One region of the Mycobacterium liflandii genome, then DNA from elsewhere that is predicted to be linked to it. Evidence: riboswitches for the same ligand, from Rfam matches in the RefSeq annotation. Region 1 holds a riboswitch; the other holds the start of a gene.
The links. A riboswitch is a leader RNA that binds a small molecule or an ion and turns the genes downstream of it on or off. The one in region 1 is predicted to bind glycine.
Positions count from the first base shown of each region.

Region 2: another riboswitch for glycine. It lies ahead of gcvP (aminomethyl-transferring glycine dehydrogenase); the one in region 1 lies ahead of gcvP (aminomethyl-transferring glycine dehydrogenase).

Region 1 covers NZ_CP023138.1:3,150,767-3,156,696, forward strand. The annotation lists gene ftsR (transcriptional regulator FtsR) at 1-409, shown strand, start outside; gene CKW46_RS14180 (bifunctional nuclease family protein) at 550-1,044, shown strand; gene CKW46_RS14185 (MerR family transcriptional regulator) at 1,322-1,954, shown strand; glycine riboswitch at 2,027-2,124, shown strand; glycine riboswitch at 2,125-2,250, shown strand; gene gcvP (aminomethyl-transferring glycine dehydrogenase) at 2,317-5,154, shown strand; gene CKW46_RS14195 (PE family protein) at 5,184-5,930, opposite strand, start outside.
Region 2 covers NZ_CP023138.1:692,667-698,596, forward strand. The annotation lists gene gcvT (glycine cleavage system aminomethyltransferase GcvT) at 1-371, opposite strand, end outside; partial or broken gene gcvP (aminomethyl-transferring glycine dehydrogenase) at 389-3,179, opposite strand; glycine riboswitch at 3,436-3,527, opposite strand; gene CKW46_RS03285 (aromatic ring-hydroxylating oxygenase subunit alpha) at 3,845-5,215, opposite strand; gene CKW46_RS03290 (N-acyl-D-amino-acid deacylase family protein) at 5,225-5,930, opposite strand, start outside.

The DNA.
Region 1 (5,930 bases):
TGATGGGGGATCTGACACCGGGGCGGTCGCGCCGGCGCGAGTTCGGCTCAGTCGCGAAGACCTGATCGAGCGCTCGGGCGTCGACGACGAACTGCTCAGTGCGGTGTTGAAGGCTGGCGTGATCACAACCGGGCCGGGTGGGTTTTTCGACGAACACGCCGTGGTAATCCTGCAGTGCGCCCGCGCGCTGTCGGAATACGGCGTGGAGCCACGGCACCTGCGCGCTTTCCGCTCGGCGGCCGACCGGCAGTCGGACCTGATCGCACAGATCGCCGGGCCGTTGGTCAAGGCCGACAAGGCCGGCGCGCGCGACCGTGCCGACGACTTGGCGCGTGAGGTGGCCGCACTGGCGATCACCTTGCACACCTCGTTAATCAAATCCGCTGTACGCGACGTTCTGCACCGCTGAGGATTAGACTTTCCTCGACAGCTCGGTGTTCGGCGACAAAGGCCCGACAATGGCAGACAGTGGCAATGGGATGGGTGTTCACCGCGTCGTCACGCTGAGCAATGGTCGGTCACGGCGGGATGTGTGGAGGGCAGACACAGATGGGTGAAGTTCGTGTTGTCGGCATTCGCGTCGAGCAACCGCAGAACCAGCCGGTGCTGTTGCTGCGCGAAGCCGACGGTGACCGGTACCTACCGATTTGGATCGGCCAGTCCGAGGCCGCTGCCATCGCGCTTGAGCAACAAGGCGTGGAGCCGCCCCGGCCGTTGACGCACGACTTGATCAGGGATCTCATTGCCGCGCTCGGGCATTCCCTCAAGGAAGTGCGCATCGTCGATCTGCAAGAGGGCACGTTCTATGCGGATTTGATCTTCGACCGCAACATCACGGTCTCGGCTCGCCCCTCCGACTCGGTGGCGATTGCGCTGCGCGTCGGTGTTCCGATTTATGTCGAGGAGGCGGTGCTGGCCCAGGCCGGCCTGTTGATACCCGACGAGGGTGACGAGGAGGCCGGAAGCGCCGTTCGAGAGGACGAGGTCGAGAAATTCAAAGAGTTTCTCGACAGCGTTTCGCCCGACGACTTCAAGGCCACCTGACCCAACAAAGGTGCAGGAAAAAAGCAATCGTGAGGGAGGATCAACAACGTCACGGATCCGTCTCATCTCGCAACATGCCATCTCGACACGCCTAGGGGATGGCGCTCACGGGCCCGCGCAGCGTCCATACTTTGAAGGCGACTTGATGATCAACCCGCGGACCGCAACGGTCCAACAGCGTATGCTCTTCAGAACTCGGCCCTGAGCAAACGCGGTTGCCGAGGCAGCCAGTGACGCAGCTAGTGACACAACAGCGCGATCGGCGAGAGGAAACACCGTGAGCGACCAGCCACGTCAAGAACAGCTGGATCTTGCAGCCAACCCAACCGCTGGGACCAACGGTTCTTACGATGGCTCTGCAGCAGGCGAACCCGTGCAGCAGGGACTGTTCCCCGACGATTCGGTACCCGACGAGCTGGTCGGCTACCGCGGACCAAGCGCTTGTCAGATTGCGGGTATCACCTACCGCCAACTCGACTACTGGGCACGCACCTCGTTGGTTGTGCCCTCGATCCGCGGCGCGGCAGGATCGGGCAGTCAGCGCCTGTACTCCTTCAAAGACATTCTGGTGCTCAAGATCGTCAAGCGATTGCTCGACACCGGCATCTCGCTGCACAACATCCGGGTTGCGGTCGATCACCTGCGTCAGCGCGGGGTCCAGGATCTGGCCAACATCACCCTGTTCTCCGACGGGACAACCGTCTATGATTGCACGTCGGCCGAGGAGGTCGTAGACCTGCTGCAAGGCGGCCAGGGTGTGTTCGGCATCGCGGTTTCGGGCGCGATGCGGGAGCTGACCGGAGTCATCGCCGACTTCCACGGCGAGCGGGCCGACGGCGGAGAATCCATTGCCGCCCCTGAAGACGAGTTGGCGTCGCGCCGCAAGCATCGAGACCGCAAGATCGGCTGACCGCCTTCGGCACCACGCATCGGCGTGCAGCGCGCCGTCGCTGCGGCTGGCCGAGTAAACTGGGCGACGCATCGTTCTCGTGCGGGAGAGTTCTGTGGCCGCCAGCTACGGACGCCGAAGGAGCAACACCTCTCCGTCAATCTCTCAGGCCCCCGGACCGCGCTGGATGACGATGCCTCTGGAAAGCGGTGGTGACCCGTAGCGGTCCTCGCCCGCCGATGGGGAAAGGCGCCCGCTTGGGCTGGGCGCTGAATCTCTCAGGCGCCTGGTGCACGGGTGAAGACAGAGGGAGAGGGCCCGCTAGTCCTCTGCCCGCACGTGGCCTTGGGTAAGGCCCGTCCGCTGCCCAGTCAGGAGTCACCGTGTCCGACCACTCCATGTTCGAGTCGACCTTCGCAGACCGCCACATCGGGCTGGACAACCAGGCCATCGCGACCATGCTCGCGGTGATCGGCGTCGACTCGCTCGACGACTTGGCCGCCAAGGCGGTGCCGACGCGGATTTTCGATACGCCCACCGACAGCGGCCTCGCGCCGGGCCTAGATCAGCTGCCGCCGGCCGCCAGCGAGGCCGAGGCCCTGGCCGAGCTACGTGCGCTGGCTGACACCAACACCACGGCCGTGTCGATGATCGGACAGGGCTACTACGACACATTCACGCCGCAGGTTCTGTTACGCAACATCATGGAGAACCCGGCCTGGTACACCGCCTACACGCCGTACCAGCCCGAGATCAGCCAGGGGCGGCTCGAGGCGTTGCTCAACTTTCAGACGATGGTCACCGATCTCACCGGCCTCGAGATCGCGAATGCTTCGATGCTCGACGAGGGCACCGCGGCGGCGGAAGCCATGACGCTCATGCACCGTGTAACGCGCAGTTCCACCAAGCATCTCGCGGTGGACGCCGACCTGTTCACCCAAACCGCCGCAGTGCTGGCCACGCGCGCCAAGCCGTTGGGTATCGAGATCGTCACCACCGACCTGCGCGACGGGTTGCCTGACGGCGAATTCTTCGGGGTGATCGCCCAGCTGCCCGGGGCGAGTGGGCGCATCACCGACTGGACCGCCCTGATCCAGCAGGCCCATGACCGCGGCGCGCTGGTGTCCATCGGCGCCGATCTGTTGGCGCTGACACTTCTCACGCCGCCCGGCGAGATCGGTGCTGACATCGCGTTCGGCACCACCCAACGTTTCGGGGTTCCAATGGGATTCGGCGGCCCGCACGCCGGATATCTGTCGGTGCACGCTAAGCACGCCCGGCAGTTGCCCGGCCGGTTGGTCGGCGTATCGGTCGACAGTGACGGCAACCCGGCCTATCGTCTCGCGCTGCAGACCCGCGAGCAGCACATTCGCCGCGACAAGGCGACCAGCAATATCTGTACCGCTCAGGTGCTGCTGGCGGTGATGGCCGCAATGTATGCGAGCTATCACGGCGCCGATGGGCTGACCGGCATCGCCCGGCGGGTGCACGGGCATGCCGAGACCATCGCCGGTGCGCTGGGCGACGCGCTGGTGCACGACACGTTCTTCGACACCGTGCTGGCGCGGGTACCCGACCGTGCCGATGAGGTGGTGGCCGCGGCCAAGGCGAGCGGAGTCAACCTATGGCGCGTCGACGCTGACCACGTGTCGGTGGCCTGCGACGAAGTAACCACCGCCGCGCACGTGACCGCGGTCCTGGACGCGTTCGGGGTGTCGGCCGCCAAGGCAGCACGCGCCGAGATCGCGACGCGCACCTCAGAGTTCTTGACCCATCCCGCATTCACCAATTACCGCACCGAGACTTCGATGATGCGCTACCTGCGCGAACTCGCGGACAAAGATATTGCGCTGGACCGCAGCATGATTCCGCTCGGCTCATGCACGATGAAGCTCAATGCCGCAACCGAGATGGAGTCGATTACCTGGCCTGAGCTCGGACGTCAGCATCCGTTTGCCCCGGCCTCGGATACCCCGGGCCTGCGTCGGCTCATCACTGAGCTGCAGGGCTGGTTGGCGGCCATCACCGGCTACGACGAGGTCTCCTTGCAGCCCAACGCGGGCTCACAGGGGGAGTACTCCGGCCTATTGGCCATCCACGAATACCACGCCAGCCGGGGGGAGCCGCACCGCGATATCTGCCTGATCCCGTCCAGCGCACACGGCACCAATGCGGCTTCGGCCGCCCTGGCCGGGATGCGGGTTGACGTGGTGGGTTGCCACGACAACGGCGATGTCGACCTCGACGATCTGCGTGCCAAGGTCGGCGAGCACGCCGACCGGTTGGCGGCGCTGATGATCACCTACCCCTCCACGCACGGCGTTTACGAGCACGACATTGCCGACATCTGTGCGGCGGTGCACGACGCCGGCGGCCAGGTGTACGTCGACGGCGCCAACCTCAACGCGCTGGTGGGCCTGGCCCGACCGGGCAAATTCGGCGGCGATGTCAGCCACCTGAACCTGCACAAGACCTTCTGCATCCCGCACGGGGGCGGTGGTCCGGGAGTGGGTCCGGTGGCGGTGCGGTCGCATCTGGCTCCGTTTCTGCCGGGCCATCCGTTCGCGCCGGGACTACCCCAAGGGGATCCGGTGTCGGCGGCGCCCTACGGGTCTGCCTCGATCCTGCCCATCACCTGGGCCTACATCCGCATGATGGGCGCCGACGGTCTGCGCGCGGCGTCGCTGACCGCGATCGCCTCGGCCAACTACATCGCGCGGCGTCTGGACGAGTATTTCCCGGTGCTCTACACCGGCGAGAACGGCATGGTCGCCCACGAGTGCATCCTGGACCTGCGCGGCATCACCAAGGCAACCGGAGTGACTGTCGACGATGTCGCAAAGCGGTTGGCAGACTATGGATTTCACGCACCTACCATGAGCTTTCCGGTGGCCGGCACGCTGATGGTGGAGCCGACCGAAAGCGAGAGCCTGGCCGAGGTCGACGCGTTCTGCGACGCGATGATCAGCATCCGCGCCGAGATCGACCGGGTCGGGTCCGGACAGTGGCCCGTTGACGACAATCCGCTACGGGGCGCGCCACACACGGCGCAGTGTTTGCTGGTGGGCGAGTGGGACCACCCGTACACCCGCGAGGAAGCGGCCTACCCGCTCGGCACCGCGTTTCGGCCGAAAGTCTGGCCGGCGGCGCGCCGTATCGACGGCGCCTATGGCGACCGCAACCTGGTCTGCTCCTGCCCGCCGGTGGAGGCTTTCGCCTAGGGCCGACCCGGTCGGCCGCGGGTTTCCGGCTAGGGCCCGTCGGTCCCGTTTGCCCCGGCCACCGTCCCGCCGTTGCCGCCGTTGCCGATCAACTGTGCATCGCCGCCGTTGCCGCCGTCCCCGAAGTTGCGACTGCTCCCGGACGTGCCCGCGTCACCACCAGCACCACCGTTGCCGATGAGCGCGGCCTCGCCGCCGTTTCCACCGTTGCCGCCGTTGCCGAGTCCGCCCCCGGCCGCTCCGCCGGCCCCGCCGGCGCCGCCGTTGCCCAGCAGCTTGGCGCCATGGCCGCCATCCCCGCCAGTCCCACCGGTGCCGCCAGCCAGGGCGGCCCCACCGATGCCACCGGCCCCGCCGCTGCCGATCAGGCCGACCGCATCACCGCCGTCCCCGGCGTCTGACATCGTCGCGCCGCCGCCCGCACCGCCGTTACCGATCAGCGTCCCGCCGGTGCCCCCGTCGCCGCCGTGGGCGAGACCGAGAGCGGTGCCGCCGTCGCCACCGTTGCCGACCATTCCGGCATTGCCCCCGGCACCGCCGGCCCCGCCGCCGTGCTGACCGAACGCACCGAGCCCGCCGGCCCCGCCGTCGCCCCACAGTTGTCCGCCATTACCGCCGGCACCACCGGCCCCGCCCAACCCGCCCAGGGCCGCCGTGGGCACCACAGGGCCGCCGGCGCCGCCCGCCCCGCCATCGCCGAACCACCCGACAGCGGATCCACCGGCGCCGCCGGCGCCGCCGGTGAGTCCTTCGGCGCCCCCGCCGGCCCCGCCGAT
Region 2 (5,930 bases), 2.5 Mb from region 1:
GCCGCCACGTTGGCGGCGTTGGCAACGACGAGGAAATTGTCCTCGGCGAGCCGATATGCCACCAGGTCATCGATCACACCGCCGTCCTCCCGGCACAGCAGTGAGTACTTGGCCTTTTCTACCTTGAGGCCGGAGAACGCGCCCACCAACGCGTAGTCCAGGGCGGCCGCGGCCCCGGGACCGAGGACCTCGATTTCGCCCATGTGCGACAGATCGAACAATCCGGCGGCGCTGCGCACGGTGTGATGTTCGGTGAGCTCGCTGCCGTAGCGCACCGGCATTTGCCAGCCGGCAAAGTCGGTGAAGCGGGCACCCAGCTCATGGTGCTGCTGCAGCAATGGAGTGGCCGGTGTGATTCTGCTGGTCGTCATGTCTATTCCCTTGCTGGTCAAAGTACTTGAAGTGACGCGGATTTCGGCGGCAACGTTGACTCGAAGGCCGCTGGCGACGGGCACGAGCAGACCAGGTTGCGATCGCCGTGTACGCGCATCGATGCGCCGCACCGGAGGCCAGTACTTGTCGGTGACCAGCCAGGGCGCCGGGAATGCGGCCACACTGCGCGGGTACGGCAGGTCCCAGGTATCTGCACACACCATTTCGGCGGTGTGCGGGGCTTGGCGCAGTGGGCTGGCCTCCAAGGGCCACTCGCCCCACATGACCAGGTCGATTTCGCCGCGGATGGCGACCATCGCATCGACGAACCGGTCGAGCTCGGCCAGATCTTCGGACTCGGTCGGTTCCACCATCAGTGTGCCGCTTACCGGAAACGCCAGCGTGGGGGCGTGGAATCCATAGTCGATGAGCCGCTTGGCGATGTCCTCTGCGGTCACTCCGGAGCGGCGGGTCAATTCCCGCAGATCCAGAATGCACTCGTGGGCGACCAATCCGTGTGGACCGGTGTAGAGCACCGGGTAGTGGTCGTTGAGCCTGGCGGCCAGGTAGTTGGCTGACAGCACGGCCGACTTGGTGGCCGTGGCCAGGCCGTCGGGACCCATCAGAGCGATATAGGCCCAGGTGATCGGCAAGATCCCGGCTGATCCGTAGTTCGCCGCCGCCACCGACGAGTCACTGGTGTCCTGGTGCGGGTCGTCCGGCAGGAACGGGGCCAGGTGCGCCCGCACCGCGACCGGGCCCACACCGGGTCCACCCCCGCCGTGCGGAATGCAGAATGTCTTGTGCAGGTTCAGATGTGAGACGTCGCCGCCGAAATGGCCCGGCCGCGCGATTCCCACCAGCGCGTTGAGGTTGGCGCCGTCGATGTACACCTGGCCGCCCGCCTTGTGCACCAGATCGCACACGGTGGTGACGTCGGGCTCGTAGACACCATGGGTGGACGGGTAGGTGAGCATGATGGCCGCCAGCTCCGCTGAATGGGTGCTGATCTTGGCGCGCAGGTCGGCTAGGTCGATGCTGCCGTCGGCGGCGGTGGCCACCACGACCACCTGCATGCCGGCCAGCACCGCCGAGGCCGCGTTGGTGCCATGAGCCGACTGCGGAATCAGGCAGATTCGGCGTTGCTGCTCGCCGCGACTGGCGTGGTAGTCGTGAATGGCGAGCAGGCCGGCGAGTTCGCCCTGGGATCCCGCGTTGGGCTGCAGCGAGACGCGGTCGTAGCCGGTGATCTCGGCCAGCCAGCGCTCGAGATCGGCGATCAGCTCCCGATATCCCGTGGTCTGCGCAATCGGGGCGTGCGGGTGGATGGCCGCGAACTCCGGCCAGCTGATCGGGGCCATTTCGACCGCGGAGTTGAGCTTCATGGTGCACGAACCCAGCGGGATCATGGTGCGGTCCAGGGCCAGGTCGCGATCCGAGAGCTTGCGCAGGAACCGCATCATGGCGGTCTCGGAGCGGTGTTCGTGGAATACGCCGTGCTGCAGGTAGGGCGTTGTCCTGAGCAACTCCGAGCCCAGGGGGGATCGGCTCGGCGCGATGCGTTCGACATCGAAGGCCTTGAGCACCAAAGTGATGACCTCGGTGGTGGTGGTCTCGTCGCAGCTGATTCCGACATGATCAGAACCCGCACGTCGCAGATTGATGCCGAGGCTTTCCGCGCGTGCGATCAATTCGCCGGCGCGGCCTGGGACTTCGACCAGCACGGTGTCGAAGAACTGGTCATGGGCCACGGTGTAACCGTGGTGGCGCAGGCTGGCCGCAATCGACACAGCATGGGCGTGAACTCGAGAAGCGATGTCGCGCAGCCCCTCCGGTCCGTGATAGACGGCGTACATCGCGGCGACGTTGGCCAGCAGTGCCTGGGCGGTGCAGATGTTGCTGGTGGCCTTGTCGCGGCGGATGTGCTGTTCGCGCGTCTGCAGGGCAAGTCGGTAGGCCGGTGCGCCGTTGACGTCCTTGGACACCCCGACCAGCCGGCCCGGCAGTGCCCGCTCCAGCCCGCTCCGGACCGCCATGTACCCGGCGTGGGGCCCGCCGAAGAACAGCGGAACACCGAATCTCTGGGCCGAGCCCACCGCGATGTCGGCGCCGAGTTCCCCTGGCGGGGTCAACAGGGTCAGCGACAGCAGGTCCGCGGCGACGGTGGTCATGGCGCCCCGGGCTTTCGCGGTGGCGATCAACCGGCCCAGGTGCCGTACCGCGCCGCTGGCGCCGGGTGCTTGCAGCACGATGCCGAAGAAGTCGCCCTCGGGCAGCTTCTTTTCGATGTCAACGAGTTCGATGTCGATGCCCACCGCTGCCGCACGGGTCCGAAGCACCGACAGGGTCTGGGTGAAGCAGTCGCTGTCGACCAACAGTCGTGCAGACGGGCTCTTGTTGGACCGCCGCATCAGCAGCATCGCTTCCACGACCGCTGTCGCCTCGTCGAGCAACGACGCGCCGGCCAGTGGCAGCCCGGTGAGGTCCTCGATCATGGTCTGGAAGGTCAGCAGCGCCTCGAGACGGCCCTGCGAGATCTCGGGCTGATAAGGGGTATACGCCGTGTACCAAGCCGGCGATTCGATGAGGTTGCGGCGCAGCACTTCTGGTGTCACACACGGCGAGTAGCCCTGGCCGATCATGGACACCCGGATCGTGTTGCGTTCGGCCATCGAGGCCAGATCGGTGAGTACCTGCTGTTCAGTTCGAGCCGCGGGCAGGGCCATCGGCGCGGTGTTTCGGATCCACGCCGGCACGGCAGCATCGATGAGGTCATCGAGGCTGGGGTAGCCGACCGTGGCGAGCATGTGCGCAATCGCCGCAGGATCGGGGCCGATGTGACGGGGCACGAAACTGGAAGCGACAGCGCGACCGCCGTGCAGTTGTTCATATGTTTCAGACAAGGGGCAACTCCGGTTTCCGTGGGCCCGAATCGCACCGGGCTGGTTGCTCCCTCCCCGCTCTGTCCTGAAACCTGAGAGTCTGTGGCGCCGCCATTACAGCGACGTCGTACACCTTCGGTAAGGCACGGTCTAGGTGACCGATCCTTGTCTCCAGAGTCGCCTCGGCGATGCGGTACTGGGGCCTGAGAGATTCTCGGGGAGGAGATTGCTCCTACGGCGCCTCGATAGCGAGGTTTCTCCCGCGTCGCGTCAACAGCAATGTTGTTGGCTATTTTGTTGTGACGAGCAGTCAACATACACACCGACTCGTCGTCTTGTCACTCCCCCGATTGGCCACATTTGGCGGTGCCCGGCGGTTGGCCGGACACCGCACGGGCGGGCGGTTGGCTGCAGGCCCGGGGCGACCAAGACCGGACACATTTGACCATCGAGCGTTAAACGCGGATGCGCACAATAATATTCGGGGCCCGCGGCGCCGCATTCGGACCGCTGTTCAGCTGCGAAAACGGCGGCCGGAGCTGTGGTGGGTGCCGGATCGATTGCTGATCCGATCCGCCCGATGTGAACCATCACACACGCGGGGCCCCCGGTCCGGGGCGAAGTCCGCCCCCGCTCATCCGCTCGGGTTCGGGTAGATCAAGGTAGCGCTCCAGGTTGCGGTGCATGTTGATGATCCGCCGTTCCTCGCCGGACAGCACCAGATGGGTGAAGCCGGGCTGATGCAAGCCGCGCTGGACACCCGGGAGCACTCGGATGTCTTGAGTGAGCACGATCCCGGGCTCGGCCTGATCGGCGGCCATCCGGACGTCTGTCGGCTTGTTGTGCGGCGCGTCCGGCGGCATCCGCGTCATCAGAAACATCACCATCTCGCCCTTGTCGGGATCGGCGAAGTGCTCCGGCTGGGGCCGCGAGCACATGATGGTCAGGTGGTCCGCGTTGGCCAGAAACGTCATGTTGGGAAACAAGTTGTACTGATGCAGCGGGGTTATCCGATCGGTGTCGGCCCACTCGAGGTCGACACCGCGGGTGGCGGCAAAGGCTCGGGTGCGTGCCGCAATGAGATCCTGAACCGCCTGGCCGGGCCGGCGCTCGTCGGCCGGCAACGGCGTGCCTTCGGCCGCGCCCATCAGCGCACCCTGCGTGTAAACGTAAGCGTCCCAGACCTCTTGGTCGCTCAGGGTGCCTTCGAAGCGTGGGCTCGGCACACCGTAGGGCTGGTCCGACTTCCCAGCGTGCCTCCAGATCTGTTGTGGGGCGTGAATATCGTCGACACAGCGCAACAATTCGGGATGCAACGTCTGAATGCGGTAGGTCTCGCTGTAGCCGTCAGCGATGGTCTTCCAATTGGCATCGACTTCCACGGTGAGCGTGGCGTAGCAGCGAAAATCACTCAGCCCGCACCACGCGATGTCTTCGGGTATCGGGTCCAGGTAATCCATCAATGGCATCGCGGTGACGTCGAGACTGACGAAGACCAGGCCCTCCCAGGTCTCGACCCGCACGGGCAGCAACGGGAAGTCGGGCATGTGCAGCGAGCCGAAACCCTTGCGATTGGGCACTCGCCGCAGTTCTCCGGTCAGATCCCAGGTCCAGCCGTGGTAGCCGCACTTCAGTTCACGCAGGCCCGAACCCGAGCCCGCGCACAGCGAATTGCCCCGATGGCGACACACATTCTGGAATGCGCGCAGCACGCCGTCGCAGTCGTGGACGATCAGTACCGAATAGGGGCCGCAGCGGTATTCGAAGTAGTCGCCCGGCGCGGCGACATGGTCGAGCATGCAGGCGAGCTGCCACACCTTGGGCCACATTCGTTCGATTTCGAGCTGGGCGAACGCGGGGGAGTGGTAGCGCTGCGCGGGCACCAGTGTCGGGGAAGCCGGCGGAACTCCAATCGCGTCCTCGTCGCGAGTGCGGGCGGGATTGCCGGCGGCGGTGCTCATCGCGTCCCGCTAACGCGCTCCGCGCACCAGGCGGCCGGGACGGGCTCCGGTGTCGACACCGCCACGGCGGGTCACCGCTCCGCTGACGATTGTGGCGGCGTATCCGCTTGCGCCCTGCAATATCCGGTTGCCGCCGGCGGGCAGGTCGTAGGCCATCGCGGCCGGATGCAGCCGCAGCGCTTCGAGGTCGATGACGTTGAGATCGGCTTTCTTGCCGGGCTCGATGGTGCCGCGGTCGGTGAGGCCGAACAGGTGGGCCGTGTCGCGGGCCTGCTTGCGGATCACATATTCCAATGGCAACTTCTCGCCCCGCTTGCGATCGCGTGCCCAATGGGTCAGCAAGAAGGTGGGGTAGGAGGCGTCGCAGATCATGCCGCAGTGAGCGCCGCCGTCCGAGAGCCCCAGAACGCCGGCCGGGTGCAGCATCATTTCGCGGATCGCATCGCAGTTTCCGTCTGCGTAATTGAACAGCGGCAACATCAGCATGGCGCTCGCGTTCGATTCGAGCACCAGGTCATAGAGGGTCGCCAGCGGATCCTGGCCGCGGGCTTGGGCTATTGCGGCGACGGTGCGGTCGCGGGTGGGTTCATAGTCGGGCGGATCGCCTAGCGCATAGAGGCGTCCCAGCGAGTACTGAACGAAGGCGGACATGCCGTCGAACAACACGTTCGGGTCGATGGGTAGGTCGTCCTCGGACAGGATCGCGGCTTTCACC